Regions from separate parts of the Lysinibacillus sp. NPDC096418 genome, predicted to be linked through region 1. Evidence: riboswitches for the same ligand, from Rfam matches in the RefSeq annotation. Region 1 holds a riboswitch; the other holds the start of a gene.
What was found. A riboswitch is a leader RNA that binds a small molecule or an ion and turns the genes downstream of it on or off. The one in region 1 is predicted to bind S-adenosylmethionine.
Positions count from the first base shown of each region.

Region 2: another riboswitch for S-adenosylmethionine. It lies ahead of metK (methionine adenosyltransferase); the one in region 1 lies ahead of ACIQZG_RS15390 (bifunctional homocysteine S-methyltransferase/methylenetetrahydrofolate reductase).

Region 1 covers NZ_JBIWEY010000021.1:46,128-62,298, forward strand. The annotation lists partial or broken gene ACIQZG_RS15375 (protoglobin domain-containing protein) at 1-41, shown strand, start outside; partial or broken gene ACIQZG_RS15380 (methyl-accepting chemotaxis protein) at 291-812, shown strand; gene ACIQZG_RS15385 (protoporphyrinogen oxidase) at 1,269-2,657, shown strand; SAM riboswitch class I at 2,795-2,896, shown strand; gene ACIQZG_RS15390 (bifunctional homocysteine S-methyltransferase/methylenetetrahydrofolate reductase) at 3,101-4,948, shown strand; gene metH (methionine synthase) at 4,941-8,372, shown strand; gene ACIQZG_RS15400 (GNAT family N-acetyltransferase) at 8,528-9,031, shown strand; gene desA (Delta(5) desaturase DesA) at 9,143-10,168, shown strand; gene ACIQZG_RS15410 (sensor histidine kinase) at 10,313-11,467, shown strand; gene ACIQZG_RS15415 (response regulator) at 11,501-12,106, shown strand; gene ACIQZG_RS15420 (3-ketoacyl-ACP reductase) at 12,193-12,909, shown strand; gene ACIQZG_RS15425 (proline dehydrogenase family protein) at 13,063-14,037, opposite strand; gene ACIQZG_RS15430 (ABC transporter permease) at 14,173-14,928, opposite strand; gene ACIQZG_RS15435 (ABC transporter ATP-binding protein) at 14,925-15,656, opposite strand; gene ACIQZG_RS15440 (methylated-DNA--[protein]-cysteine S-methyltransferase) at 15,858-16,171, shown strand, end outside.
Region 2 covers NZ_JBIWEY010000024.1:21,295-37,465, reverse strand. The annotation lists gene mnmL (tRNA modification radical SAM protein MnmL/YtqA) at 260-1,216, shown strand; gene mnmM (tRNA 5-(aminomethyl)-2-thiouridylate-methyltransferase MnmM) at 1,213-1,791, shown strand; gene ACIQZG_RS16515 (serine hydrolase domain-containing protein) at 2,237-4,318, opposite strand; gene ACIQZG_RS16510 (alanine/glycine:cation symporter family protein) at 5,386-6,846, opposite strand; gene ACIQZG_RS16505 (alpha/beta hydrolase) at 6,973-7,779, opposite strand; gene ACIQZG_RS16500 (gamma carbonic anhydrase) at 8,126-8,638, shown strand; gene metK (methionine adenosyltransferase) at 8,687-9,883, opposite strand; SAM riboswitch class I at 10,176-10,294, opposite strand; gene pckA (phosphoenolpyruvate carboxykinase (ATP)) at 10,495-12,081, shown strand; gene ACIQZG_RS16485 (alpha/beta hydrolase) at 12,418-13,029, opposite strand; gene ACIQZG_RS16480 (flavin reductase family protein) at 13,120-13,725, opposite strand; gene ACIQZG_RS16475 (ring-cleaving dioxygenase) at 13,743-14,681, opposite strand; gene ACIQZG_RS16470 (alpha/beta hydrolase family protein) at 14,983-15,759, opposite strand; gene ACIQZG_RS16465 (NUDIX domain-containing protein) at 15,743-16,171, opposite strand, start outside.

The DNA of each region.
Region 1 (16,171 bases):
CAAAAGCTTCAAATTTTGAACAACAGTTAGTATTAGAAGCATTTGAAAATACAATTGAGCATTTAAAGCTGAAGGTTGAGCGAGAAAAAGTAGAGGTAGAAAGAAAAATTGTAGCCTCTTCAGAAGGTCTTGCTGCTATCTCGCAAGAAACAAATGCTGCTTTTCATTTGTTAAATATACAATCAAATGAAATTATGCAGCTTGCTAAAAAATCGTTAAGTGTATCCACATTAGCTGAAAATCAGGCGTTAGAGGGCAGGGAACGTTTACGCAATCAATCTATGAACATGCATAATATTATTCATTCACTTGATGATATTACAGATAATATTGGACAACTTGCAGAAATGTCTAAAGAAATGGAAGATATTATGAGTGTTGTTACGAATATTGCAAACCAAACAAACTTATTGGCATTAAATGCAGCCATTGAAGCCGCGCGTGCTGGAGAAGCGGGAAAAGGCTTTAGTGTTGTTGCGGATGAAGTTCGAAAATTATCAGATCAAACAAAGCAATCTGTGACGTCAGTCGCTGAATTACTAAATAATACAAATGATCGGACGGACAAACTTGTTCTTTCGTTAGACAATATTCAACAGGAGGTTGCCTCTGGCGAAGAGAACATGGTGCAAACGGAAGGTCAATTCAATAAAATTTTAGATGCTATGACGGAAGCAAAATGTCAAAATGATTGCATGGAAAAAGATTTAAATGCAGTGACTAAAATAGTCAGTGAATTAGCTATTGCCTTCGACGAAGTGACACACTCGGCAGACAAATTAGCGAATGTTGCACAGGACTTAACAGAATAAAAAGAAGAAAATGCTTAGTAAGTGAAAGGGGAACTTACTGGGTATTTTTTATTTTCAGGATAAAGAAAGTACATGAATGTGTCTTAGCAGATAGAGGGGGCCAAAAAGAAAAATAGTGCAGTGTTTTTTTCATAAAGAAAACCCATTGTTCCGTGTAATATAAGAAAAATTTTTTCGAATAAATAGTTAGTTGATTGGAGTGGCCCCAGGAAGCTTTGTTCTGTAGCGAAAGAGACAGGCAATACCCCACAAGAGTGAAGAATGATCGACGAGGAGGCTCGACGCTCGCCCGTGGGAAGCAACTACCACCTTATTAGATGGAAATAAATGTTTAGTGTTTTGCTCGTTATGAGAATGTAATTATTTTTGTTTCTAATTTTGTAAAGGGTTTCACATAATATTTGGGTGAAAAGGTCTATAATTAAGAGGAGAAAAAAGAAAATAGGAGCGGGTAGAATGAAAACAGTAGCTGTACTCGGCGGAGGCATTACGGGTTTATGCACGATGCATTATTTACAACGACAAGTACTAGAAAAAGGTTTAGACGTTAAGCTTGTGTTGATAGAACAAAATACATATTTGGGTGGGAAACTGCACTCAGCATATGAACAGGGTTTTATTATGGAAACAGGTGCAGATTCCATTGTGGCACGTCATAAGGGTGTTATGGAGTTAGTAAAAGAGTTGAATTTTGAAGACTCACTTGTCTATAACGAGACAGGTACGTCCTATATTTACACAAATAATGAGTTACATGCCATTCCATTAGATTCAACTTTTGGTATCCCAATGAGTTTAGCTTCGTTGGAAGCTAGTACATTAGTGTCAGCGGCAGGAAAGCAGGAAGCACTAAAGGATTTTACACTGCCAAATGTAGGATTTACGAAAGAAAGTTCGATTGGTGAGTTTTTAACTTATTATTTTGGGGAAGAGCTTGTACAAAATCAAATTGCACCAGTACTTGCTGGGGTATATTCTGGAGATTTACATCAGTTATCGATTGCTTCAACGCTACCGTATTTAATCGATTATAAAAATGATTATGGCAGTATTATTAAAGGTTTTGAAATGCATCGCGAACAATTTGTCAAAGCGGCAAATAAAAAATTCATCTCTTTCAAAAATGGATTATCTTCACTAATAGATCGCCTAGAGGAAATGTTAACGGAAGTCGAAATATTAAAGGGTGTAGCGACAACCGGTGTTGTGAAAAATGACAATAACTATGCTATTTCTTTAGCGAATGGTGAAACAATCGAAGTGGATCATGTTGTCATGGCGATACCGAATGAAGCAGTACAACGTTTATTAAGAGATGAGCCTTTAAATGAGTATTTTAATCAATTTAACACAGCTTCAGCTATTACAATTTATTTAGGCTTTGATGTGCCAGATACTGTGTTGCCAGCGGATGGAACAGGTTTTATTGTGTCACATAATTCTGATTTGCAATGTAATGCTGCTACATGGACGAGTCGAAAGTGGAAACATACTTCTTCTGAAAGTAAATTACTCGTGCGACTCTTCTATAAGAGCATTAACCCTGCATATGAGCAGTTACGTGCCATGTCAGAGGAAGAACTTACAGCAGTAGCTTTGGAGGACGTACGAAAAAGCTTAGGAATTGAAAATAAGCCAGTGGTTGTTAATGTCGCGAAATGGATTAATGAAATGCCAAAATATGATTTAGCGCATCAAGAAGCATTAAAAGGTCTAACTGCTGAGTTAGAAGTAAGGTATCCAAACTTATCACTTGCTGGATGTTCGTATTTTGGTGTTGGTATTGGTGCATGTATTCAAAATGGCAAAAAAGTTGGAGAAATGATTGCTAAAAAGCTTGTATAAAGGTTTTTTCCATATAGTAGGGGAAACATGAAATTGATGTGTTTTAGATTAAAATTACTTTGTTAGGTGAAATAGTCTTGACGTCAACGTGCGTAAGCGATATGATTCTTTTAATTATTTAAAAAATTCATACAACATTCTTATCGAGAGAAGTCGAGGGACTGGCCCTATGACGCTTCAGCAACCAACTTAATGTCAGGTGCTAATTCCAGTAGACCTTTGTGGTCAGTAGATGAGAAGGAAAAACAATTACGACACGTTAAAGCCTTCTTTTTGTAAAGAAGGCTTTTTTCTTTATTCAGCGTTAGAACGCTGAATAAAGAAAAAGCCTCCGGCGGATGTCATAGATTTTAAAAGGAATGAATTGTGCATGCACAATTCAAAATCTAGACGAAAATCCGCTGGAGCGAATTTTATAGATGTGACAGAGGGGGCTAAGATTTATGGGATTGCTTGAAAAGTTAAAAACGCATGTGCTAACAGCTGATGGCGCAATTGGAACGTTGTTATATGGCTATGGTTTGGAGTACTGCCACGAGGAGATGAATGTGCAACGACCAGAGTTAATTGAAAAAATTCATCGTGAATATATTGCTGCAGGTGCTGATATTATTCAAACGAATACATACGGAGCAAATGCTATAAAACTAGCACGCTATGGTTTAGAATCACGCGTGCAACAGTTCAATGAAGCGGCAATAACAATAGCCAAGCGGGCAGTTGCAGATGGTGGACAATTTGTACTGGGCACGATTGGCGGGATTCGTGGAATCCGTAAAAGTGACGCAACATTGGAAGAAATTTTAGCAACAGTTGATGAACAAGCAAATGTGTTATTGGCAGGCAATCCAGATGGCCTTCTACTTGAAACTTATTATGATTTTGAAGAATTAGCAGCGACTTTAAAAATGCTGCGAGCAAAAACTCAGTTGCCGATTATTGCGCAAGTATCGATGCATGAGCCTGGTGTATTACAAAATGGTATGTCGTTAAATCAGGCATTACATGAGTTAGAAGCTTTGGGCGCAGATATTGTCGGCGTAAATTGCCGTTTAGGTCCGCATCATACGATTCAAGCGTTTGAGGGAGTGGAGTTGCCTAAAAATGCATTTATGTCTGCATATCCAAATGCCTCCCTGTTAGATGTGGAAGATGGTCGTGTCGTTTACGAATCTGAGGCAGATTATTTTGGGCGTGCAGCAGTTGCGCTACGTGATCAAGGTGTACGTTTAATTGGAGGGTGCTGTGGTACGACACCGAAACATATTGCCGCAGCTAAAAAGTATTTAGAAGAGTTAGCACCTGTACAAAACAAATCCGCGAAGCCAGAAAAGAAAGAGATTGTACGTGAGGCGGAACCTACGATATACGAGCCTCTGCATGAAAAAGTGAAACGTGAGCGCTCTGTTATAGTGGAGTTAGATACGCCTAGACACCTAGAAATAGATGGCTTTGTAGAGGGTGCGAAAAAATTATATGAAGCTGGCGCAGATGTAGTCATGATGGCCGATAATTCTTTAGCCTCACCGCGTATAAGTAATATAGCGATGGGTGCATTAGTGAAACAAATACATGGTGTGCGTCCATTGACGCACATTACATGCCGTGATCGTAATCTAATCGGCTTGCAGTCACATTTAATGGGCTTAGATGCATTAGGCATTCATGACATTTTAGCGGTTACTGGTGACCCGACAAAAGTGGGGGATTTCCCAGGTGCAACAAGTGTGTATGACGTGTCTTCAATGGAATTAATCCAACTGATTAAGCAGTTAAATGAGGGTGTATCATTCTCAGGGAAACCCCTGCGTAAAAAGGCAAACTTCTCTGTGGCAGCGGCGTTTAACCCGAATGTACGTGTTTTAGACCGTGCAGTGGCACGACTCGAAAAGAAAATTGAGCACGGTGCAGATTATTTCATCTCGCAACCTGTCTATACAAAAGAGAAGATTGTAGAAATATATGAGGCTACGAAACATTTAGAAACGCCAATTTATATAGGAATTATGCCTGTAACGAGTTATAAGAGTGCAGAATTTTTACATCATGAAGTACCAGGCATTAAATTATCAGAGGATGCGTTAGAGCGTATGAAAGCGTGTGGCGATGATAAGGACATGGCGACACAAGAGGGCATTGCAATTGCACGAGAACTTGTAGAAGTAGCGGCGGAATATTTCAATGGCATTTATTTAATCACACCGTTTTTACGTTATGATATGACGCTAGAATTAATGGACTATATAGAACAACTGGATGAACAGAAAAAAGGGGTAAGTACAAATGGCTAAGCACTTGATTGAAAAGCAACTAGAAAAACGAATTTTAATCCTTGATGGCGCGATGGGTACAATGCTTCAAAATGAAAATTTAACAGCAGAGGACTTTGGTGGGGAAGAGTTAGATGGTTGTAATGAAAACCTTGTACTGACAAGACCTGATGTCCTTGAAAAAGTACACCGTGAGTATTTAGAAGCGGGTGCAGATATTATTTGTACGAATACATTTGGGGGAACGCCTCTTGTATTAAATGAATACGACCTTGGAGACAAAGCAGATGCAATCAATACACGTGCCGTTGAAATAGCACGTAAAGTGGTCGATGAATTTTCAACATCTGATTGGCCGCGTTTTGTTGCGGGGGCTATGGGGCCAACGACTAAAACGTTATCTGTAACAGGTGGCATTACATTTGATGAGCTTGAAGAGAATTTCTACGTACAGGCAAAAGCTTTAATTGAAGCAGGTTCAGATTTAATACTTCTTGAAACGAGTCAGGATATGTTGAACGTAAAAGCTGGGACACTAGGTGTTTCACGCGCATTTAAAGAGACAGGTAAAGAACTACCAGTCATGATTTCAGGAACAATTGAGCCAATGGGTACGACGCTTGCTGGCCAATCGATAGATGCGTTTTATATTTCAATTGAGCATATTAAACCGTTATCAGTTGGCTTAAACTGTGCGACTGGCCCAGAATTTATGACTGACCATATACGTACATTATCAGAGCTTTCTACAGGCTATATTAGCTGTTATCCTAATGCTGGTTTACCAGATGAAGAGGGTTGCTATCATGAGTCACCAGAATCGCTATCACAGAAATTAAAAGGTTTTGCAGAAAAAGGTTGGTTAAATATTGTTGGTGGTTGTTGTGGTACAACACCAGCACATATTACGGCAATTCGTGAAGTATTAAAAGTCGAAAAACCACGACTATTACCAGAAGCAACACATGGTCACGTTGTATCTGGAATTGAATCATTAGTGTATGACGATTCAATGCGCCCATTATTTATCGGGGAACGTACGAATGTTATTGGTTCGCGTAAATTTAAAAACTTAATAATTGATGGCAAGTTTGAGGAAGCGGCAGAAATTGCACGTGCCCAAGTGAAAAATGGTGCACATGTTATTGATATATGTTTAGCCAACCCAGACCGTGATGAGCTAGAAGATATGCGCGGTTTCATGCAAGAAGTTGTGAAAAAAGTTAAGGTGCCATTAGTAATTGACTCAACTGATGAGAAAGTTATTGAAGAAGCATTAAAATTCTCGCAAGGTAAAGCAATTATTAACTCCATTAACTTAGAAGATGGTGAAGAGCGTTTTGATGCGGTAATGCCACTTGTGAAAAAATACGGTGCGTCTCTAGTTGTTGGAACAATTGACGAGCAAGGGATGGCTGTTGACCGTCATCGTAAGTTAGAAATTGCTGAACGTTCGTATAAATTATTAACGGAGAAATGGGGCTTAGCGCCTGAAGATATTATTTTTGACCCATTAATGTTCCCGGTAGGTACAGGTGATGAACAATATATCGGCTCAGCGCTTGAAACAATCGAAGGAATTCGTTTAATTAAAGAAAAACTACCACGCACGCTAACAGTCCTTGGTGTAAGTAATATTTCATTTGGCTTACCTCCTGTAGGTCGTGAAGTGTTAAATGCAGTGTATTTATATCACTGTACGCAAGCTGGTTTAGATTATGCGATTGTTAATACAGAGAAATTAGAGCGTTACGCTTCGATCCCTCAAGCGGAAATCGATTTAGCTAATGATTTATTATTCAATACGAATGATGAAACATTGGCAATGTTTACGGACTTTTATCGTGATAAAAAGAAAGAAAAAACTGAAGATGATATACCAAAAACTGTAGAAGGCCGCTTAGCGTACTATATTTTAGAAGGTACAAAGGAAGGGCTCATTGAAGATTTAGATGCGGCTCGTGAAATGTACGATGCACCACTGGATATTATTAATGGACCGTTAATGGAAGGTATGGCGGAAGTGGGTCGTCTGTTCAATGACAATCAGCTAATTGTAGCAGAAGTATTACAATCAGCTGGTGTTATGAAAGCGGCAGTTGCTCACCTAGAACAATTCATGGAAAAAGATGAAGAGAGCGCTGGTAAAGGGAAGATGGTATTGGCAACAGTTAAAGGTGATGTGCATGATATCGGCAAAAACTTAGTAGATATTATTCTAAGTAATAATGGCTATAAAGTAGTGGATTTAGGCATTAAAGTCACTCCAATCCAACTTATTGAAGCTATTCGAAAAGAAAAACCAGACTTCATTGGACTTTCAGGATTACTTGTAAAATCAGCACAACAGATGGTGATTACTGCACAGGATTTCAAGGAAGCGGGTATTGATGTACCGATTTTAGTAGGGGGCGCAGCGTTATCTCGCCGCTTTACAGAAACAAAAATAGCAAACGAATATGACGGTCCTGTTATTTATTCAAAAGATGCAATGCAAGGATTAGAACAAGCAAACCGTTTAATGGGTACAGAAACGCGTGAGGATTTCTTAGCTGAGATTACTGAATCACGACAGAAACGTTTAGAGGCAGATGAAAAACGTGCGGCTCGTCCAGTAAAAGAAGTGCTTGTTAAACCAGCACGTACTATAGGAGATGCATCTGTATTCTTGCCATCAGATTTACGCCGTCATGTGAAGAAAGATTACTCTGTATCACATTTATATCCGTATGTGAACATGCGTACATTGATTGGTCATCATTTAGGCTTAAAAGGACAAGTGCAACAATTACTTGATGCAGGAGACGCACGTGCGACAGAATTAAAAGAACTTGTGGATGATTATTTACAGAGTGACCTATTAAAACCATCAGGTATGTATCAATTCTTCCCTGCACAGGCAGACGGTGATGATGTAGTCGTATATGATCCAAATGATAGTAAAACCGAAATCGAACGTTTTACTTTCCCACGTCAGCAAGTTGAGCCATTTATGTGCTTAGCTGATTTCTTGAAAACGGTGGACAGCGGAGAAATGGATTATATTGCGCTAATGGTTGTGACGGCTGGACAAGGTGTGATGGCAACAGCACGTGATTTAAAAGAAGAAGGTAAATTCTTAGAAAGTCACGCCTTACAGTCAACAGCGCTAGAACTTGCGGAAGGGTTTGCTGAACGTATGCATCAGGAAATCCGCGATCAATGGGGCTTCCCAGATGCGACGGACTTCACGATGCGTGATCGTTTTGCTGCGAAATATCAAGGACAACGTTTCTCGTTTGGTTATCCGGCTTGTCCGAACCTAGAAGATCAAGAAAAATTATTCGGTCTGTTAAAGCCTGAAGATATTGGTGTTAATTTAACAGAAGGCTTCATGATGGAACCAGAGGCATCTGTTTCTGCAATTGTCTTTGCACATCCAAATGCACGATATTTCAACGTGTAATTTTGTAAAGAAGTTTATAATGGATAAGGTCCTACTGTTTACGGTAGGACCTGTTTTATCTTAATGATTAGGCGTAAAAATGGGATTGTCTATTATTGTTTCGGAATTTCAAGCGTAGACTAGCAATTTAGTATTTAACTTAGGAGTGTTGAAAAATGATACGAGCAATGGAAGAGAGAGATTTACCCGGAGTTTTAGAAATCTATAATGATATAATTTTGACGAACACAGCTGTGTATATGAATGAACCACAATCAATCCAAGAGAAAAGAGAATGGTTTGCAGAGCGAAACGTAGCAGGGTATCCGCTGTTTGTTTTTGAAGAGGATGGAGAAGTTGCTGGCTTTGCTACATACAATCAGTTCCGCCCGTATCCGGGTTATAAATATACAATGGAGCATTCGGTGTACGTGCATAAAAAGCATTATCAAAAAGGGATTGCGACTAAGCTAATGCATGAACTGATCCGTACCGCAGAGGAAAAAGGTGTGAAAACACTTGTAGCGGGCATTGATGGTGAAAATATTGGTAGTATCAAAGCACATGAGAAGCTAGGCTTTGAATATGCTGGAACCATAAAAAATGCAGGCTTTAAATTCGGTAAATGGTTGGATTTAGTATTTTATCAATTGCAGTTGACGGGGCCAAAAGAGAGATAATTAGAAGGGTATGACAAATGTCATATCCTTTTTATGATGTTTGCGTCTGTTATCGTTTATATGCTTGTTTTATGATGAGGTCATAAGAAAATATGAAACGAGGGAAAAGGGATGGCAACAGATAAAGAAAAAACAAAAAAATTGCGCCAAGATGTAGCGCCATTTGCGAAATCAGATACTGGTAGAAGCGTCTTCCAAATGATCAATACGATGGTGCCACTGTTTGCACTTTGGATTGCAGGATATTTGCTTGTAGATTATTCACCGTGGCTAACTGCAGGACTTAGCGTAATTTCAGCTGGGTTTGTCGTAAGAACATTTATTATTTTCCATGATTGTACACATGGTTCATTTTTCAAAAGTAAAAAGGCAAACGACTGGGTTGGCTTATTAACTGGGGTGTTAACATCGTTCCCGTACGAAAAATGGAAGCGTGAGCATACAATTCACCATGCAACTAGTTCGAACTTAGATAAGCGTGGAATTGGCGATATTGATATGATGACAGTTGAGGAATATTTAGCAGCATCAAAAGGACAACGCTTATGGTACCGTTTTTATCGTAATCCATTTGTAATGTTTGGTTTAGGACCACTTTTCATGGTCTTCATTTTAAATCGTTTTAATCGTAAAGATGCGAAGACAAAAGAACGTGTTAATACACAGTTAACGAATGGCATTCTTCTAGCAATTTGCGCAACTTTAATCTACTTCTTAGGTTGGCAAGCATTTTTATTGGTTCAAGGTGTGACATTATTTGTAGCGGGATCACTGGGTATCTGGTTATTCTACATTCAACATACGTACGAAGATTCATATTTTGAACATGATACAGAATGGGATTATGTGAAAGCTGCTGTTGAAGGTAGTTCTTACTATAAATTACCGAAAATATTGCAATGGGCAACAGGAAATATTGGTTTCCACCACGTGCATCATTTAGCACCACGTGTGCCGAACTACAATCTTGAAAAAGCACACAATGAAACGCCGCCACTTCACACGGCGACAACTATTACATTACGTACAAGTTTAGAATCATTACGTTATAAATTGTATGATGAAGAGCTTGGTAAGTTTGTTTCATTTAAAGATGTTAAAGAAACAATCAGACGTAAAGACAGTATCGCTGCTTAATAAAGAAATAGTACAGCCATCTCTTCTAGGGGGTGGCTGTTTTGCGTAAGGTGGAGATTGTTTATTGCGTGACAGTGGAAACGAGCACATTCCACTCTTCATTGATATAATAAGTGGAAAAGTAGGAAAGTTTGTGAGGCAACGATGAGAAAGTGGCATAGTATTATTCCGAATAGTCCAATGCTCAGTATATATTTATGGGTCATTTTTTGTTTTTTACCGTTTTTCTTTATTTTTAAGAAGTCTTCGTATATCGAAATTTCAATTGGAATCACGTTTTTAATGTTGTATTTCATATTTTACAGATTTTCTGTAAATGCTAAAAATGGACTAGTCTATATGTGGATCAGCTTTGAAATGGTTATTAATATTGCTTTGACTGTTTTATATGGCTATGTGTATTTATCGATTTTCACAGCATTTTTCATTGGTAATATTCGTAGACCAGTTGGATTTTACATTATGTACGGGCTACATATAGGATTTACAGTTTTATCAACAGTATTTGGGTTCTTTGTAGAATTGCAACTGTTTTTATCGCAGCTACCATTTGTCGTATTAACAATTTTAGCGGTTGTGTTATTACCACTAACAATTTATTCGAAAAATAAACGTGATAATTTAGAGGGTCAATTAGAAACAGCAAATGAACGAATTGCGGAATTAATTATTTTTGAAGAGCGTCAACGAATTGCGCGTGATTTACATGATACGCTTGGCCAAAAGTTATCAATGATTGGTTTGAAAAGTGACTTAGCGGCACGTTTGATAGAGCGAGATCCACAACAAGCGCTAACAGAAATTAAAGACATTCGCCAAACCGCGAGTATTGCTTTAAAAGAAGTACGTGAATTAGTAGCGGATATGCGTACTGCAAAGTTTGAAGATGAGATGATGCGTGTTTCTCAAATTTTAAAGGCTGCTGAGATGGAACTTCTCTTTGACGGAGATATTGATACGCTCCACGTGCCACCTCTTGTGGAAAATGTATTATCGATGTGCTTGAAAGAAGCTGTAACGAATGTTGTGAAGCATAGTGGTGCAACAAAGTGTGAAATTGCATTCCATCAAAACTTCAAAGAGGTATATTTAGTCGTGCGTGATAATGGGCAAGGAATTGCAAATAAGCATGCTTTAAAATCAGGAAATGGTTTGAATGGTATGCGTGAACGACTTGAGTTTATCAACGGGTCATTTAAAATTGAGGGTGGAGAAGGTACAACATTAACGATAACTATTCCAGTGACGATTACCCACCAAAAAGTAAGTGAGAAAATAGAAGATTTGCATAGAACGTAAGTATTATAAAAATGAAGTAAGGAAGTGAACGACATGATTCGAATAGTAATTGCTGAAGACCAAGGAATGCTTTTAGGAGCACTTCGTTCGTTGCTAAGTATGGAAGATGATATGGAAGTTGTCGGCTTAGCGAAAAATGGGGAAGAGGCATTGGCACTTGTAAGTGAGCACCAGCCTGATATTTGTATTATGGATATTGAGATGCCGATCAAAACAGGACTTGATGCAGCAGAGGAATTGCATGGATCGGATTGTAAAGTCATTATTTTAACGACGTTTGCGAGACCTGGCTATTTTGAACGTGCACGAAAAGCAAGTGTTCGTGGTTATTTATTAAAAGACAGCCCAATCGAAGAATTGGTTAGCGCAATTCGCACAATTATGGACGGCAAACGTATCTATGCACCAGAACTTGTGGATTTTGTCTACGAAGATGATAGCGAAAATCCGTTAACCGAGCGTGAAAGCCAAGTGCTAACACTTGTCGCTGAAGGTAAAACGACAAAAGAAATTGCAGCGGAATTATTTCTATCAGCTGGTACGGTACGCAATTACATTTCTACTATTTTGGAAAAGTTACATGTCGGCAATCGTATAGAGGCTATTGCGCGCTTCAAGGAAAAAGGATGGAATAAATAGAGCTAATTGGTATACTTTTAACTTTATGCGCTGTAAGCTAAGGGGAAAGGTTTTACCTATATTGAAGATAAAAGGGAGCGGGAAGTATGCAAATTATTTCTGGAAAAACAGCATTAATAACTGGTGCTGGTCGTGGTATTGGACGTGCAACTGCCATCGCATTTGCGAAAGAGGGCATTAACGTTGGTTTAGTAGGACGTACATTAGAAAACTTACAAAACGTTGCAGAAGAGTTAAAAGAGTTTGATGTAAAAGTAGCAATTGCTGCAGCTGATGTAGCAAATATGGAATCTATTACAGAAGCGGTTGAAAGCATTCGTGCTGAACTAGGTGCGATTGATATTCTAGTAAATAACGCTGGGATTTCAAAGTTCGGTAAGTTTTTAGATCTTTCACCGGAAGATTGGACAAATATTGTTGATGTTAACGTAAAAGGCGTCTATTACACAACACGTGCTGTTCTACCAGAAATGATTGAACGTCAAACTGGTGACATCATTAATATTTCATCGACTGCAGGTCAAAAAGGTGCACCTATTACAAGTGCATATAGTGCATCAAAAGCAGCGGTTATTGGAATGAGCGAATCATTAATGTTAGAGGTACGCAAACATAATATTCGTGTCGTAACATTAACGCCAAGTACGGTTGCAACAGATATGGCAGTAGAATTGCAATTAACTGATGGCAACCCAGAAAAAGTAATGCAAGCAGAGGATCTTGCAGACTTAATGGTTGCACAGTTAAAATTACATCCGCGCGTTGTTTTAAAACATGCGGGTCTTTGGTCAACAAATCCTTAATACTAGTTTAGTGTGTGGCGAGAGTAGTATCTCGCCGCATTTTTTATATATGAAAAGTTGTAGTTGAGTAATCTGGTGTGTCGAAAAAATCATCGGCTCGTCGCATCAAAAAATAAAAAAGCCTCACCACAAAAGTGGCAAGGCGATAATACATTATTTATTCTTTTTTGTTAAACGACCAAGAACGAATGCCCCTGCTGCTACAGCTAGGACGGTATTCGTTTTTTTCGTAAACACTTTTTTCGTTACAAGATTAATATTTTGAGGGCGTTCTGCTAGACGACGCATGAAATAGCCATACCAATCTTCGCCAAAAGGTACGTATACGCAGAAGTTATAGCCTTCTTTGGCAAGTGCCTTTTGCATATCTGTACGGAAGCCATAAAGCATTTGGAATTCGAATTTATCATTTGGGATATTATTGTCGGCAACAAAGCGTTTAACGTGTGCGATGACGTTGTGGTCATGCGTCGCGATTGACGTGAATTTGCCGTTTAACAAATGATATTCAATAAGATCGATAAAATTCAAGTCGATATCTAATTTATTTTGAAATGCTACTTCAACAGGTTCTTTATAAGCACCCTTTACAATACGTAGGCGCAGGTTTTGGAATTTTTCAATATCATCTTTTGCGCGGTAAAAGTATGATTGAATAACTGTACCGACATTTTCAAACGTTCTTGAAAGTTCTTCAACCATATCAAATGATGTTTGTAAACGACTATGGTCTTCCATATCGAAGTTTACGAAAATATCATAAGATGCTGCTTTTTCAACAATCTCATATAAATTGTCATAGCAAAAATCAACGTCGATATCTAAGCCAAGGTGTGAAGGTTTTAGTGAAATATGAGCGTTTAAGTGGTTTTCATGAATCGCTTCAATGACAGAGAGGATTTGTTCTTTTGCTTTTGTCGCCTCATCTTCGTTTGAAACAAATTCACCTAAATTATCGATTGTACAAGAAATATTATGCGCGTTTAATTCTTTAATGCTTGCAATGGTTTCTTCAATATTTGTTCCAGCTACTACACTTTGTGCACCTAATTTTGGGCCGTATTTTTTAGCAGTATTATTTAATAAGTTATTCTCAGATAATTGGATGAAAAAGTCACGTAACAACATAATCATTCTCCTCACTGCATTATTTTTATTCTGTGATTAGCTAAAACTCTATTCCTATGCAGGAAGTGTCGAGAGTCTTAGCAATTTTCTCTTTAGTATATCACATTTGGAAAAAGTGTAATGATTTACACCATATCAATTATTTGATTTGAGCATTTGCATTCGCTCGTTGAATAATGTTGGATAGCTTAAAAAGCCTATCAGTATACTTGATAATGTAGCGGTTGTTAATAGTGCAAAAATGATCAGAATCTGGAATTGCACTGCCTGAATTGGATCGGCACCCCCGATAATTTGACCACTCATCATCCCGGGTAATTGCACAAGACCAATCGTTTTTTGGCTTTCAATTGTTGGAATCATACTCGCTTTAATCGCACTTGTTAACTGGCGATGGATTGCCTGTTTTGACGTTCCACCGAGTGATAAAATAAGTTCAATTTCATTTTGATGACTTGTGATTTCAGCTGTAAAGCGATTTAAAAATAAAATTGACAATATCATTGAGTTTCCGATTAGCATCCCACTAATAGGAATAATGTATTGTGCAGTTGCTGGCACAATCCCTAGACCAAGCAATACACCTTGTGTCACGAATTCTACCACGATGAGCGTCAATGCAATTTTCCATGTGATGCCCTTAATGGCTTTCCCTTTTTTGCGAGCGTTTAATGTCGCTGCAAAAATCATCAGTGCAACCATCAATAAAATATAGATGATGCTTCCTGAATCGAAGACGAATTTTAAAATAAAGCCAACTGCTAGTAATTGAATGACAGAGCGTACTGTGGCGATAATCGTATCCTTTTCAAGCCCGAGCTTTAATGTTTTAGATAATGCTAAGGGAATCAATACGAAAATGAGTGTTAGTGAAAGGGTTGCGTATGTCATGCGTCTACCCCCTTTACAAATTCTTCGACACGGGGGTTTTTGGGCATGTTTAGTAGAGAACTTTCTCCTGTTTCGACGAGTGCGCCGTCCATCATTACCCAAGTGAAATGCCCGATTGTAAGTGCCTGCTGTAAATTATGTGTAATCCAAATTATTGTGACGTTGTATTTTTTATTTAATGTTAAAATAAGTGCTTCGATATCCAGTGCAGATTGGCGATCGAGCGCAGATGTAATTTCATCTAACAGTAATATAGATGATTTATTAATTAGGGTACGAGCTATCGATACTTTTTGTCGTTGGCCACCAGATAATTCATTTGCTGGTCGTTGCAAAAAACTTTTATCGAGCCCGACATCCTGTAAATATTGAATGGCTTCTTGTTGTGATAGTTTGTCTCCTTGTAAAGAACGAGGTAAGGAGAGGTTGTTAAAAACTGTGCCATCGATCATTGGCGCAGCTTGAAGAGCAATGCTGACATGTCTACGTAACGCGGTAGGTTCGTAAGAGGTGATTGGTTGATTATCTATGAAGATAGTGCCAGTTGTGGGTGATAGTAAACCATTGCACATTTTTAATAAGGTAGTTTTGCCAGCACCAGAAGGCCCGACAAGTGTCGTAATTTTCCCTTTTGGAATTGAACCGGTAATGTTTTTTAAAATCATTAATTCGTCTACGGAAAAATTGACTTGTTGGAAGTGAATAGCAGGTTCGTAGGTGATATTCATTTGTAAAACTCCTTTACTTTACAGGTTACAATAACTAAGAACACTGTAGCATGAAAAGTTAAAATGGTGTAGGGAACAAGTGATGAACAAAAAAGTTTGGCATAGAAAATTACTTTAGGATATGCTTATTTTCATTTTGCATGATTTTTTCGTGTTAAAGTGCATCTTGCGTTTTATACTACAAGTAAAGGGGATGATGTGATGGATATTTTATATTATGATACGCTTCGTAGTAAATTAGGGAATTTATTTGTAGTTGCTTCTGACAAGGGGATTGTTTATATCGGTACACCAGATGCACCTTTTGAAGAAGTTGAGATTTGGGCGAAAAAGCCGTTCAAAAACTATAAATTTGAAGAAAATAGCGAAAAAGTGGCAGGGTATATTGAGCAGTTAGAGGCTTATTTTGAAGGAGAGCTGAGAGAGTTTGATATGCAGATTCATGTGAAGGGTACTCCGTTCCAACTAGCTGTCTGGGATGCATTGAAAGAGTTGCCTTATGGCACAACGACTTC
Region 2 (16,171 bases), on a different contig from region 1:
AAAATAATTTCACCAATCTTTTATAGTCCTTTAAATAGTTACTACTATTTCCACACGGCTAGATAGCACTTATATGGGGCGTAGATAAGGTTGTGGTTTACGATGTGACTACAAAAAGCGAGTGCCATAGGGGAAGGCTCTTTTACTTTAATAGAATGGAAATAACTGTTTCAAAATGTACTCATTGTTAGTAGTAATTATTATCCCATGACGGAACGCACCACGCATGATAAAATATACCGTTAGAGGAGTGAAACACATGACAGAAACAAACTTTCCTTTTCCTTCTGAAGGGAAAAGATATTATACATGGAATCGCTATTTACGCGATCAGTTCGGCCATAAAGTATTTAAAGTAGCACTTGATGCAGGCTTTGACTGCCCGAATCGTGACGGCACAGTCGCCTTCGGGGGCTGTACGTTTTGTAGTGCTGCTGGTTCAGGGGATTTCGCAGGGAATAAAGTTGACCCGATCGACGTCCAATTTGCTGAAATCCGCGATAAAATGCATCAAAAATGGAAAGATGGTAAGTATATGGCGTACTTCCAAGCCTATACCAATACTCACGCCCCACTTCCTGTCCTTAAAGAAAAATTCGAAGCAGCATTAGCACAAGAAGGTGTGGTCGGTTTATCGATTGCCACACGCCCAGACTGCCTACCAGATGATGTGGTGGAATACTTAGCAGAGTTGAACGAACGCACATATTTATGGGTAGAGCTTGGCTTACAAACTGTACACGAAAAAACAGCTAACTTAATAAACCGTGCACATGACTATGCAACGTATGTAGAAGGTGTGGAAAAACTGCGTAAACACGGGATTCGTGTATGTTCACACATTATTAATGGGCTTCCTCTTGAGGATTATGACATGATGATGGAAACAGCTCGCGAAGTAGCAAAACTAGATGTTCAAGGCATTAAAATTCACTTACTTCATCTATTAAAAGGTACGCCTATGGTGAAGCAATACGAAAAGGGCATGCTTGAATTTTTAGACCAAGACGTCTATACGAAATTAGTAGCTGATCAATTAGAAATTTTACCTCCAGAGATGGTTATTCACCGTATAACTGGTGACGGGCCAATCGACTTAATGATCGGACCAATGTGGAGTGTCAACAAGTGGGAAGTTTTAAATGGCATTGATGCTGAACTTGAAAAACGAGGCAGCTGGCAAGGGAAACTTTACAATGCTGAGGTACCAAAATGAAACTACAACGAGTTTTACAGTATGCGCAGCAACTTCTAAAAGACTCAGTAGAAGAAGGCGATACAGTCGTTGATGCGACAGCTGGTAACGGTCATGATACATTATTTCTCGCACAGCTTGTTGGAGATAATGGACAAGTATACGCATTTGATGTACAAAAATCAGCAGTCGATGCTACCTTACATCGCCTACTAGATAATGGGTTAGAGCACCGTGCACTTGTCCTCCATACGGGGCATGAACAAGTTGCCAAACATGTACAAAAGCCAGTCGCCGCCGCTATTTTCAATCTTGGCTACTTACCTGGTAGTGATCACGATATTATTACAAAGCCAAACACAACAATACAGGCCATTCAAGCATTGCTCGACCTATTAAAAGTAGGTGGCATCATTGTACTCGTCATTTATCACGGACATGAAGGTGGAAAAGAAGAGCGCGATGCTGTCATCGACTATGTCTCTACATTGCCTCAAAAATTCGTACATGTATTGCGCTATGAATTTTTAAATCAACAAAATGACCCTCCCTTTATCATCGCATTAGAGAAAGTAAAAGGCTTCCCTACTAATTAGAAGACAGAAAAGGGTTTGCGTACTATGCTTTATGTGATTACTTTAATAACAGTGAATCCAGGTCTTTTTAAATAAAAAAAGTAAAGGGCGGTGCTTTTCCGCCGTTTACTTTTTCCTTTTTCACTTTATTAAGAAGAAAACTGGCATAACTGGACTATCTTTCATATAGATATTTGCTCCAAGAGCTAATGAATCTATTGTTACCCCTTCTTCAAGCAAATAATGAATTACTTTTTGATCGCCTAGATATAATCCACGATAGGTATAATACTTATTTCCATTTAAGTGAAATTGAAGTTTAATAATCCAACAACTAAACTAATTTTTGGGAACCAAATCATATACCATGATTATTTAGTGGGAATAATCCGTAAATACAAACAAAACCAGCAAAACACCTTTTCGGTGTCGTACTGGTTTTATTGAAGTTCATCTTAAATTGTAGTTAGTTCAACTTGACTGCAAATTCCGAGTTCGGCGCGCCAGCAAATACAACCGTTCCGTTCTTTGGCAGTTTTACTTTGTTATTGCCGCTCACAACGGTAAAATTGATACATACACCCTTCTCATCATACACCGCGAACGAACTCTTCGATGGCAACGCTACGGTCATCGTTTTCCCTGTTACCGCTTGCGGGATTGTAAACCATCTCGCATGACCATTTGCTTGTAGCGTAACTTTAGATGCTGGGCTTGCATCAAGCGGTTTTACGTTGGTTCCACTTACGTATAAAAATCCGGACATCTCCATATATTCATTTCCGCCTTCTGTATAGAAACGAGATTCCGTCGTATCACGGCCTGTCAACCCGGGGATCTGGAGCTGATGCGCAGCCGTGTTTGGGCCTGTAATTTTTCTGCCGTTCCAATAGCCCTCTAGACCATCATTGCGATTAATTTGTGTTGTAAGCAACACTGGTACGAGATATTGAGCAGAACTATATTTCTCGTTTACAAGATAGAACTTGACGCCTTCCCGCTTTGCCCAAGCGGCAGTGGTTTCTTTCGATAGCACGTTGTCTTCTAGTTTCTCTGCTCCATAGTGATTCATCGCTACTTGCCCTAAGCCAGGCATCGATATAAATGTGCTCTCCCTCAAATATGTTCGTCTATTCTTCTCTGTGACGAAGTTGAGCTTGGAGGTACCTGTCTCATTAATAAAGCTTCCATTCGCAGTATATACATATTTTTCTTCTGGATTAGATGATAAGAACAGTTCTCCATTCTTCGTAATTTCTATTTTGAAATGACTTGAACTATTACCGTAAAAACCCGCTTTCTTCGCTACGTCTTGAGGCATCTTGGCCTTGACCGGCTTGTCAAAGGATCTGTTCGGCTTAATGTCCTTAATTGTGCCCTTCTCTTTGAGCGCGGCAAGTAGCAATTCAGTTGCCAGCAATTGATTTGTAGAGCTGCTGCCGCCAGATGACAAGACAGCCACTGCCATCTTCTGTTCCGGTAGCACGACCAGTGAAGCATGTTGTAAAAACGTATCTCCGCCCTTAACCAAGCCCTTTATTCCATATTCACTGAATGGATATAGTTTCACACTATCCCAGCCAAGACCATAGTTGAAAATATTATCTCCATCCCCCGGCCACATTCCTTTTTTATATTCCTCCTGCTCCATCGCTTTGACTGCCTTATCGGAGAGGATCCCTTTTCCCTGTCCCATAAATAATTGTGAGAATCGCACCATATCTTCTGCTGTGGAAGAGATCCCTCCCGTCCCGATAATATTCACCGATTCAGCGGGAAGCTGTCCTTGGTACATCGGAAAATAAAGTCCAGCCCGCTTATCATCTTCCCATTTGTCCTGCGGCGTTTTCGTATGATTTAACTTTAAAGGTTCTGTAAACTGTTGATGTATAAATTCGGTAAAGCTCATACCGCTGACTCTTTCCACCATAATCTCGGCTAACGTAAAGCCGTCATTGCAATATACCGAGAACGCACCAGGATCCGCCTTCAAGCTTTGATTGGACAATTGCTGCAACAAGGTATCATGGGCATATGTATCATTATCTTTAAATAAAAATGAATTACCATACATAGTACCTTGCAAGCCTGATGAGTGATTCAACAGCATACGTGGCGTAATGCGTTTATAACGCTCGTCTTTCATCTTGAAATCAGGAACATAGTCGACGACAGGAGCATCCAAATCAACTTTTCCTTCGTCAACCAATTTCATCACAGCCGCCGCTGCATACATTTTACTGACTGAACCAATCCCGTATAGGGTATCTTTGGTCAGCGGCTGTTTCCCTTTCATATCGTTCTTGCCTGTCTGATCCGACAAAACAAGTTTGCCATTATCAATTAGCGCATACTGCACGCTAGTCGTTGCATACGACTCCGTGAGTAGCGCAGCCTTCTCTGCCGCAATCTTCTTCAGTTCTTGGCTAGCTACTTCTTGGCTAGCTACAACCGTAGTCTGACTTCCAGAAAACGCCATCGCCCCTGTTGGTAAGCTCATCGTTAACGCTAATGTAGCGGCTAACACCCCAGATAGTTTATTTTTCATAAAAGAATTGCCTCCTTAGATAAGTGATCGATTTCATTGCTCTTATTTCGAACAAAAGTATCTCCTTGTTCAGCAGTATAAATAAAAAACATCACCTCCAAATTGCATTTTTTTCACAGCTAAAACACATCTGTTATATAAAAAGTATCACAGATGTATCCATAAAGTCAAATTTTTCTAAATATATATATTTATGCTCGTTGCACTTCATATTTGGATTTTCATCCTAAGTTTGGCTTTAAACCGATGAAGGATTTCGCAGCAAACAGAATACCTGTATCTCCAGTATAAAGTGGTATAGGTTAATTACTTGTATAATATTGGATAGACGTTCAAGTAGATTCCGATGTTAGTCAGAGTGGAAGATTTTTACTTATGAAACGAGGGGAAGGAAAAAATCGAATCGCTCATAATATCTGATGTTTTGAACTAACAGCGGTCCTTCAAAATCAAGTTGGAGTTTCTAATGTGATTTGAAATAGGAGGCATAAAAAGATACTCGTTAGCGATAGGAGGGTACTGAAAAGCTCTAAACTAAGATTATTTTTATAGTATTTTTGCATGGGCATTATTTTACTATGCAAGGATTTTACGCGGCAGCGAATGTCTTCCGCGCGAAAGCAAAGCAACAGAGGCGTGAGAATCCAGCAGGAACATTATTTACAACGAAAGCGTAAGTGAAACGTAGCGACAGGAGCGCGCACGAGACGTAAGACGCAACAAGCCACGCGTAACGAGGGTTGCGGCCTACTCTGTGCCTGAGGAAAGCGAATGCTAGAGAGCATAATCCTTTAGGTCATATTTTTATTAGAGAATCTATTTTTAAATAACTTTTTCTGTAGCCTCTAGCGATAGATGCAGCATTTTTCGCCATTATTTTTGTCCACATTATTAGAGGGACTTGTCGATTTTCCTAAATAAGCAACGAATACTATTTATCCTTCTAAGGCTATTAACAAAATATAAGAGGCTGGGACAAAAACCTCTTCTGAATAGAAAAAAGTGAAATTGAGCACACTCAATTTCACTTTTTTCATTATTTGAGGCTTGTCCCAGCCCCTTTTTTACTATTTATTTTTCCGTTTTTCATTGTAGTCAATCCAGAAGTCTGCATCTTTAATGCCTAGTTTACGAGGATCGAAGACAGGGTCTTTCCCCTCTTTTTTCTGATGCTCATAATCTTTTAAGGCGAGCATGGCTGGCTTTATCAAGAACAACATACCAAGAATATTAACCCAAACCATCAGACCAAGACCTACGTCACCGAATGCCCAAGCAAGGTCAGATGTACGCACTGTCCCATAGTATGTTGCGGCGATTACAATAATTTTCACAACCCAAATGGCTAATTTCTCATTACTACCCCTAAATAAATATGACGCATTCGTTTCTGCTATATAGTAATATGACATAATAGTTGTAAAAGCAAAGAAGAATAATGCGATTGCAACGAAAGCTGAACCAAAATTATTTAATGATGGGAATGCTGCGTTTACAGCACCTTGTGTGAAGTCAGAGTACGTCATATTTGGTACGTTCTCTTCAATAAGCGCCCCTGTTGAGCTTCCCTCTTGCACATTGTATGTACCCATAAATAGAATCATTAACGCTGTTGCTGAGCATACGAATAATGTATCAATATAAACAGAGAATGATTGTACTAATCCTTGTTTGGCAGGATGAGACACTTCTGCTGCTGCTGCTGGGTGAGCACCATTACCTTGTCCTGCTTCATTTGAGTAAATCGCTCGTTTTACACCCCAAGCAATAGCAGAACCAATTAAACCTCCAAATACCGCATCAGCACCAAATGCACTTCGGATGATCATACTAAACACTGCAGGAACATCTGAAATATTCATAAAAATCACGACTACAGCTAACAAAATATACGCAATTGCCATGAATGGTACTAATAATGTCGCGGCACTCGCAATACGTTTAACACCACCAATGATAATGAATGCTAGTAACAATACGATCGCTACGCCTGTTACTCTCGTTTCAATTCCAAATGCATTTTCAACAGCAGATGAGATTGCGTTGGATTGAACCCCTGGCATTAAAATACCCGTTGCTAAAAGTGCAGCAACGGCAAACATCATACCAAACCATTTTTTTCCTGTACCTTTTTCAATATAGTAAGCTGGCCCACCTCGGTATACACCGCCACGTTTTTCTTTGTAGATTTGTGCTAATGTCGACTCTACAAAAGCTGTCGAAGCACCTATAAAAGCCGTCACCCACATCCAAAAAATTGCACCAGGTCCACCAAACGCAATAGCAGATGCCGTACCAACAATATTTCCGGTACCTACACGACCTGCTAAAGCCATTGATAACGCTTCAAATGAAGATACCCCTTCTTCAGATTTCTCGCCTTTTATCATTAGAACAATACTATCTTTTACAAGTCTGACTTGTACAAACCTCGTCATAACTGTAAATAATACACCGACAATTAGAATTCCGTAAACTAACCACGGCCCCCATAAAATATCATTTAATACCTTTACAAAACTCTCCATCTTACCCCTCCCTATACATATTTTTTGATTAAGAGATTATCGTATTACTTTTTTCAGAAAATTTCAATATCATTTTCAGATTAAAACTATCTTGAAAAATGATTGCTAAATAGGGAGGGGGATGAATTATTTAATAATATAGCCTACCGATCGAAGTACATTATTCATAAAATCTCTCATATAAATAAAAATTTCTTCACGCTCTACCTCGTGAAATAAATTATGATAACTCTTTGGCCATTCCTTATATTGAATTTCCGTTATATCCTGCTGAAAAAGCCAGTGACGAGCCATTCTTACATCAGTAATAACATCTCTTTCGCCAGTCATTACAAGCATAGGCTTATTTGGGAATTCACCCTTTTGTAAAATGATTAAATTTTTTATCAACATTTGAAGTTCTCGATACCATTTAACGGAAACAACTGTCATAAAGGGAAATTCATCTTTCATTTCTTCTATACCTTCAACACTACGCGTTAATTTACCCAAATCAATTTCATGGGTCATCTTTACATTTGCAGTTAGTGCGCTAATAGTCGTTAATGCATTTGATAATTTACCGGGTTGTAATTTTAATTGCAACCAAGGTGAACTTAAAATAATTCCTGCACACTCATACTTTTTTTTGTGCATCATACGTAGTGCTAGTGTTGCACCTAATCCATGCCCAATTATAAAAACAGGTAACTCATACGAAAAAGCATTCTCAATAAGCTGTCTTGTATATTTATAATATTCTTTAAAATCCTCATCATGTGCACGTGAAAACTGCGCTTTTGTCCCGTGATTTGGTAAATCCCCCATTACTACGTGGAAGCCTTCTATTCTAAGTTTTTCTATAAGCCACGCATACCAGCGGTGATTTTCATAAGCACCATGAAGAATGGCAACTACTGCCTTGGCTTGTCCATCAGCTTCCCATTTCCACATTTAATTTACTCCTCCTGAAACTTAATTACACAATTATTATAACGAATATCATGATTTTTAACATTATTCGAGGATTTACCTAAATAATCCTCAAATACTACCAAAATTACCCTTACATTCGTGTATCTATCTAACACAAATAAATAGATGCAGCATGTCCCAGCTACACTTTTATTGTAAATCAATCTATCGCATTAACGTAATGAAAAACCTGTATCCAATATTTTTTTATTAATCAAAGCATCAGATACTCTTCCACTTTGGCATATTCGATTTTCACCTTTCCAATAACTTGCGTATTTGATACGATAATATCACATCACGTAAAAGAAAAGAGGCCCTTAATATGATCTATCCTTTTAAAGATAAAAACCCCCATATTCATCCATCGGTCTTTATCGCAGACTATGCGACAGTAACGGGCGACGTCACAATTGGAGCCGAAACAACAATTTGGTTTAATACAGTTATTCGAGGAGATGTATCTCCTACTATTATCGGTAAACGAGTGAGTATTCAAGACCTATGTTGCTTACATCAAAGCCCTAAATATCCACTCATTATAGAGGATGAAGTAACAGTTGGTCATCAAGTAACCCTACATAGTTGTACGATTCGTCAAAATGCATTGATTGGCATGGGTTCCATTATTTTAGACGGGGCTGAAATTGGCGAAGGTGCTTTTATCGGTGCAGGTAGTCTCGTACCTCCGGGAAAAGTAATTCCTCCTAATAGCTTGGCTCTAGGACGCCCAGCAAAAGTCGTACGTGAATTAAATGCCGAAGATAAAGAAGATATGGAGCGCATTGTTCGTGAATACGCTGAAAAAGGACAATACTATAAATCACTGCAAAAATAGATTAAAGGGGAACTAAGATAATTTCTTTTCTTAGTTCCCCTTTATTCATTACAGACCAGCTTTAGCTCTTAATGCGTCAGCTTTGTCCGTTTTTTCCCATGGTACATCTAAGTCAATACGACCGAAATGACCATATGCTGCTGTTTGTTTGTAAATTGGACGACGTAGATCAAGCATTTTAATAATACCTGCTGGGCGTAAGTCGAAGTATTCGCGAATCCATTCTACGATTTGGCTTTCATTTACTTTTCCTGTACCGAATGTATCAACAGCGATTGACACAGGCTGTGCTACACCGATTGCATAAGCAAGTTGTACTTCTGCACGTTCCGCAAGACCCGCTGCTACGATATTTTTCGCCACGTAACGTGCTGCATACGCTGCTGAACGGTCAACCTTTGTCGCGTCCTTACCAGAGAATGCACCACCACCATGACGTGCATAACCACCATAAGTATCTACGATGATTTTACGCCCTGTCAGACCTGCATCACCTTTAGGTCCTCCGATTACAAAACGACCAGTTGGATTGATGAAGTATTTTGTATTCGCATCAAGTAATTCACCTGGTACAACAGGTCCAATTACTACCGCTTTTAAATCTGCCTGAATTTGTTCAAGCGTCACTTCTTCATCATGTTGTGTTGAAATAACAATTGTATCCACACGTACTGGTTGGTTATTTTCATCGTATTCAATTGTTACTTGTGTTTTACCATCCGGACGTAAGTATGCTAATTCGCCAGATTTACGTACTTCTGTAAGACGGCGAGCTAATTTATGTGCTAAGCTGATTGGTAGTGGCATAAGCTCAGGCGTTTCGTTACATGCATAACCAAACATTAATCCCTGATCTCCTGCACCAATCGCTTCGATGTCTTCTTCTGTCATTGTTCCTTCGCGTGCTTCTAATGCTTGGTCAACACCTTGTGCAATATCTGCAGATTGCTCACCGATTGCCACTAGTACTGCTAGGTTTTCAGCATCAAAGCCATACTTCCCACGAGTGTAGCCAATCTCTGCTACAGTATCGCGTACGATTCCTTTAATATCTACATACGTAGAAGTAGTGATTTCTCCTGCTACTAATACTAAACCTGTTGTTACAGTAGTTTCACACGCTACACGTGCATTTGGATCTGCTTCTAAAATTGCATCTAAAATTGCATCCGAAATTTGGTCGCAAATTTTATCTGGATGTCCTTCCGTTACACTCTCTGATGTAAACAATCGACGGTTTGTCATTTGGTTTCCTCCTATTACTCTTGCGAATAGTGCTCGCGAAATTAATACGGTACTCATTACCCATGTCAAGTTCGCTCCTAAAGGATTGAACTTCAAGCCGTTGTTGCTGACGTTTCACTTTCGCACAAAAAGGCAGCTGCTGCTTTTAACACGAGGATTTCGAAAGGCTTATCCTTACTTATAATAAGGAAGAAAATAAATATCGTTACTACGGTAGTTATTTTTACAAACAAAAAAATCCTCAACTCACGCTTTTACATGAGGAAAGGATTTGACATTTCGTAACCTTTCACTCTTATCGTTCAAGGGAAATTCCCCTGCATCAGGTTGGCACCAGCGCATACCGTGAAATTGGTTATGCAGGTTGCCGGGTTTCATAGGGCCTGACCCTCCACCAGCTCGGGATAAGAGTATCCGTTCAATTCCACATGTTACTTAAAACAGCCGCTTATGTCAAATATTTTATGACGTTTATGCTAATTGTAAGAAATTCGCAAAAATAAATTTTCGAATTAGTATAGATTATTTAGGCAATTGTGTTATACTATTTTTGAAAATAAGAAAATCTCCCTGACTCAGGGAATACTATAAAAAAGGATGGTATTTAATCGATGAATTCAGTAGAAATCGCTAACGAACTGAAGGAATTATTAAGCGGCGGGAACATTAAAGTTCAACTTTCAGTACCACAACTTGTAGAAAAAGCTACATCTCGCGGTGAAGCATTGTTAACAGTAGATGGCGCACTTCGCGCAGAAACTGGTAAATACACTGGTCGTTCACCTAAAGATAAATATACGGTAGAAGAAGCAGAATCAAAAGAACAAATTGATTGGGGTAATGTAAACCTACCGATTTCATCTGAAGTATTTGATAACTTATATGTAAAAGTATTAAACTACTTAAAAGAAAAAGATGAACTTTTCGTTTTCAAAGGCTTTGCAGGCGCTGATAAAGATTCACAATTAAGTATCCAAGTGATCAACGAATACGCTTGGCACAATCTTTTCGTTCATCAATTATTTATCCGTCCAACTGAAGAAGAATTAGCATCTCACGTTGCAGACTTCACAATCGTTTCAGCTCCTAACTTCAAAGCAGACCCTGCTGTCGATGGTACAGCTTCTGAAACATTCATTATCGTGTCTCTTGAAAAGAAAATCATCTTAATTGGTGGTACTGAGTATGCTGGCGAAATGAAAAAATCGATTTTTGGTATCATGAACTACTTGTTACCACAACAGGGCATCCTTTCGATGCACTGTTCAGCAAACGTTGGTGAAGCTGGCGATGTAGCATTATTCTTCGGATTATCTGGTACTGGTAAAACTACGTTATCAGCAGATGCTGACCGCAAATTAATCGGTGACGATGAACACGGTTGGTCTGATAACGGCGTATTCAATATCGAAGGCGGTTGCTACGCAAAAACTATCAATCTTTCTGAAGAAAAAGAGCCTGAAATTTACCATGCTATCCGTTTCGGTTCTGTATTAGAGAACGTTGTGGTTGATCCGGACTCTCGAGTATGTGACTACGATGACGGTTCATTAACTGAAAACACACGTGTTGCTTATCCTATCGATTACATCGAAAACATCGTAACACCATCTGTTGCAGGTCACCCAAAAACAATCGTCTTCTTAACAGCCGATGCCTATGGCGTATTACCTCCAATCAGTAAATTAACAAAAGAGCAAGCAATGTATCACTTCCTAAGCGGTTTCACTTCAAAACTCGCTGGTACTGAACGTGGTGTTACAGAGCCTGAACCAGTATTCTCTACATGCTTCGGTTCTCCGTTCCTACCACTTCCAGCAACAGTTTACGCTGAAATGTTAGGTAACAAGATTGACGAGCATGGCGCACAAGTATTCCTAGTTAACACAGGTTGGACTGGTGGCGAATACGGCGTAGGTTCACGTATGAAGCTTTCTTACACTCGTACAATGATACGTGCTGCAATCGACGGTAAACTAAACAACGTTGAAACAATCCAAGACGCTGTATTCGGATTACATATCCCAACTGCTGTTGAAGGTGTTCCAACTGAAGTACTTAACCCTCGTGATGCATGGGCAGATAAAGCAGCATATGATGTAAAAGCAGCTGAACTTGCTAATCTTTTCAACGATAACTTCAAGAAATTCTCAAACGTTTCTGAAGCAATCATTAAACAAGGCGGTCCTTTAAAATAAGACGCATTCAAAGAGGAGACGAATAATATCGTCTCCTCTTTCTTATGTTCTATAAAGATATAAATAGACTTTGATATTAAACGATAACACGAAAGTAGCACAGCCTACATAATTGGTTTTTCTTTTCCCTCCTGCAACCACAAAGGGAACTCCTCTAATAATTGCTCATATAACGGCTCATCACTAACAGTCTCTATACTACTCTAAGGCTCTTCCTCTAGAAAATTAGTTATAACCTCTTATAAAAAACTAAACAACCAGTCACCGGTTCAATACCGACAACTGGTTGGATAAATGCTATTTTGAGCTCTGTTTTATAAACGGGGAGCACTTTTTTTAAGAATAAATCTGTTCATACCACTGTTTAGCAGCTTCCACTTCTACTATTGTGAGCTGATGTCCAGTACTTACCCATTGAACACCAACCGATGCACTTGCATCTGCTAATAGTTGTAGTAGTTCAAGAGATTCTTGTTGCGGACAAATCGGATCATTCATTCCTGCCGCGATAAATACATGGATACCCGTTAAATTGGGGAGTGTAATACCGCGCCTTGGCACCATAGGATGATGTAAAATTGCACCTTTTAGTGCATCTTCAAAATGAAATAACAGACTGGCCGCAATATTGGCACCGTTTGAATAACCAATAGCTAGGATGTTTTGACGGTCAAACTTATATTCTACAGCAGCCTTATCTAAAAACGCATTAAGCTCATTTGTCTGAAATATTAAATCCTCCTCATCGAATATACCTTCAGCTAAACGTTTAAAGAAACGAGGCATTCCATTTTCTAATACATTACCGCGTACGCTTAGTACAGATGCATTTGGATCTACAATATCTGCCAAAGACAATAAGTCATGTTCGTTACCACCAGTACCATGTAAAAGTAACAGAACTGGTTTTTCGTTATTTGTTCCCTGTTTAAAAATATGTTGCATAATATCATTCTTTCCTTTCAAAAAGGTTAATTTTAATAATTACCTCTTCTATCATAAATGGGGCTTTAACGTACTTTTCAAATATTGAGATTACTACTTAGGTCTTTCAATGGAAAAAATATCACCAATTGTCGCATAATCAGAACCTGCTAAGCGACTAACCGCATTTAACCCTCGAGGGTCGATTCGTCCATCTTGATAAATTGCTTCATCCACATGAAACCGTACAACTTCTCCAATAAACAAATCACTACCAGATCCTTCTCCCCCTAGTGGAATAGCTTTGACAAGTTTACATTCCATTCGAACTTTCGCTTCCTTTACTCCCGGCACAGATACATTTTCACTTTGTACAAGCGTTAGATTCGCCAACTCGATTTCACTTTCAGTTGCAGGTAATGAGGCTGCGGTTTCATTGATTTTCGCAACATTCTCTTCATCCACAATATGCACTACAAATTGCGAACTTCGATAAATATTTCGAGCAGTATCTTTTAGTTGTTCATCAGGCCTTTGGACAGCAAGTGAAACCATTGGTGGGTTTGATGACACAATATTGAAATAGCTAAATGGTGCACCGTTTACAATACCATCTTCAGATTCAGTAGTAACAAAGGCTATAGGTCTAGGAATTATAGCACCAATTAGAAGTTTATAATTATCCCGCTCACTATTTCGTTTCGGATCAATCGAAATCAAATTCTTCATCCCCCTTATTAGTCGATTGTACGCACTTGAATTGGAATAAGGGAATTAACTAATTGCTCACGGTATTGTTCATACTGTACAGGTAACATCAACTGAGTTCCCATTGTTTCAGTAGTTTCATCATGGGCAAACCCTGGCGGATCTGTTGCAATTTCAAAAAGTATTTCGCCTGATTCACGGAAGTACAGTGCGTTAAAATAATTACGGTCTTTCATTTCAGTTACATGTTGTCCAAGATTCATTGCATGTTGTTGCCATTCAAGATGATCTGTATCATCTTTTGCACGCCAAGCAATATGGTGAACTGTGCCGACACCTATTGAGCCACGAACACCAGTGACCATTTTTAAATCGATTATATTACCGATAGAAGCCGGTGCTTTATAGCGTGTATAATCACCTTCAGTTCCAACCAATTCAAGTCCCATTACATCTGTTAATGTTTTGGCAGTTTCTTCTGGTCTACTTGAGTATAGTGTTGCACCGCCGAATCCTTTTATTGCGACTTCTGGCGTTACCCCACCAAATGTCCAGTCATTTTGTTCACCTTCCGCTCGTTCAACTAACTCTAAATGTAAGCCATGCGGATCATCAAATTGAATCACTTGTTCTCCAAAACGTTCTGCTTTTTTAAATGGAATCGCAAGTGTTGCAAGACGATTAATCCAAAAATCCAATGCACCAGATGGGACTACGTACGTTGTCACGCCAACTTGTCCATCTCCAATTTTTCCTTTATAGGCATCTGCCCAAGGGAAAAATGTAATAATTGTGCCTGGCTTACCTGCCGCATTGCCAAAATAGAGATGGTAAGTGCCAGGATCATCGAAGTTAACTGTTTGTTTAACTAAACGCAAACCCAATACGCCTGCATAAAAATCAATATTTTCCTGTGGATGCCCTACAATTGCTGTAATATGGTGAATACCCGCTGTTTGTTTTTTCATTATTATTTCCTCCTGTTAATTAAGATATCTCGAATTCGAGATATCTATTTAAAAAAATTTTATTATCTTTATGTTTTTAGGTTATATTTCAAATCATATCAATCATCAATAACATTCATTTCTAATTATTTCGAATTAAAGTATCTTTAATTCGAAATAAATTTAACATAGAGTCACTGTAACTGTCAATACTTTAGTTTTAGATTGTTTTTATTTATGAATAGCCACGCTGATATATAAGATACATGTAACAAACCATATAAAAACAGTCATTCTAATGATAGAACGACTGTCATGTTCTTTATTGTGCTTTCATCCAGTTACACAGTTTTCGAACAACTTGTCGATTAACTTCTGGCGGGAAAAAATGTGTCAGGTTTTCATAATACCATGTTTCCACGCTTCGCTTTTCTTCTTCTAAATAAAATTCAAGCTGTCTTGCATGCTCAATTTCAACATTTTCATCGCGTAAACCATGTATGATTAATACGGGTGCTTTTATTTCTTCCACTTCAAATAAGGGTGTTCGAGCATCGTATGCTTCAGGTACACGATTTGGCGTGCCTCCGATGACACGTTTCATCATACGACGCATATCCATGCGTTCCCAATATGTAGCTGTTGCATCTGATACACCTGCCCACGTAACAATGGATGTAATGTCATTTCGTATAATCGCTGTCCATAATGCCATCATACCACCTCGTGAAAAACCAAAAACATGAACGCGATCATTACAATATTGCTTTAACACTTCAACACCATGTACCGCATCAAAGCGATCATCTCCGGCAAACTCATCACGTCCTTCGCCGCCCCTATTGCCACGATAATAAGGCGCAAAAACGATAAATCCTTGGGCTGCAAACTGTGCGATACGTGGGGCTCTTACCATACCAACATTTTGTATGCCACCTCGTAAATAGAGAAAACCATCATATGTGCCTTTTACTTTAGGTTCTGCTAGTAACCCTTTCACCCGTAAACCTTGCGAAATATACGTTATTTCTGTTAAACGAATAGCAGGATTCGGTGAAGGATATGCACGTTTTTCAAGTATCTCACCATCGATTTTCATAGTGCTTCACTTCCTCTAGCATTTTTTTCATACCTTCATCCTTCATATAAAAACTTAAATTTGGATGTTCCGCTAGTTCTTCATCTGTTAGCCACATCATACCCGATGTTTCTAAATCAAAAGATATATCCTCTTGACTAGCAAACTGTGCAGTAAACACCGTTTTACAAAATAGCATGTCATCGTGTACTGCATATTCCGCAAACCACTGCAAATTCTTTACCCGTACCCCAGTTTCTTCAAATACTTCTCGTATAGCAGCTTCCTCTAAAGTTTCACCAGGCTCTAGCTTACCCCCGGGAAACTCAACTCCCCTACGTTTATGAATTGTACAAAGCCACTTGTCCTCATACTTTAAAAACACTAGTACATGCTTTGGCTCAACAGTAAATTTCCCTTTTGTGAAACTTAA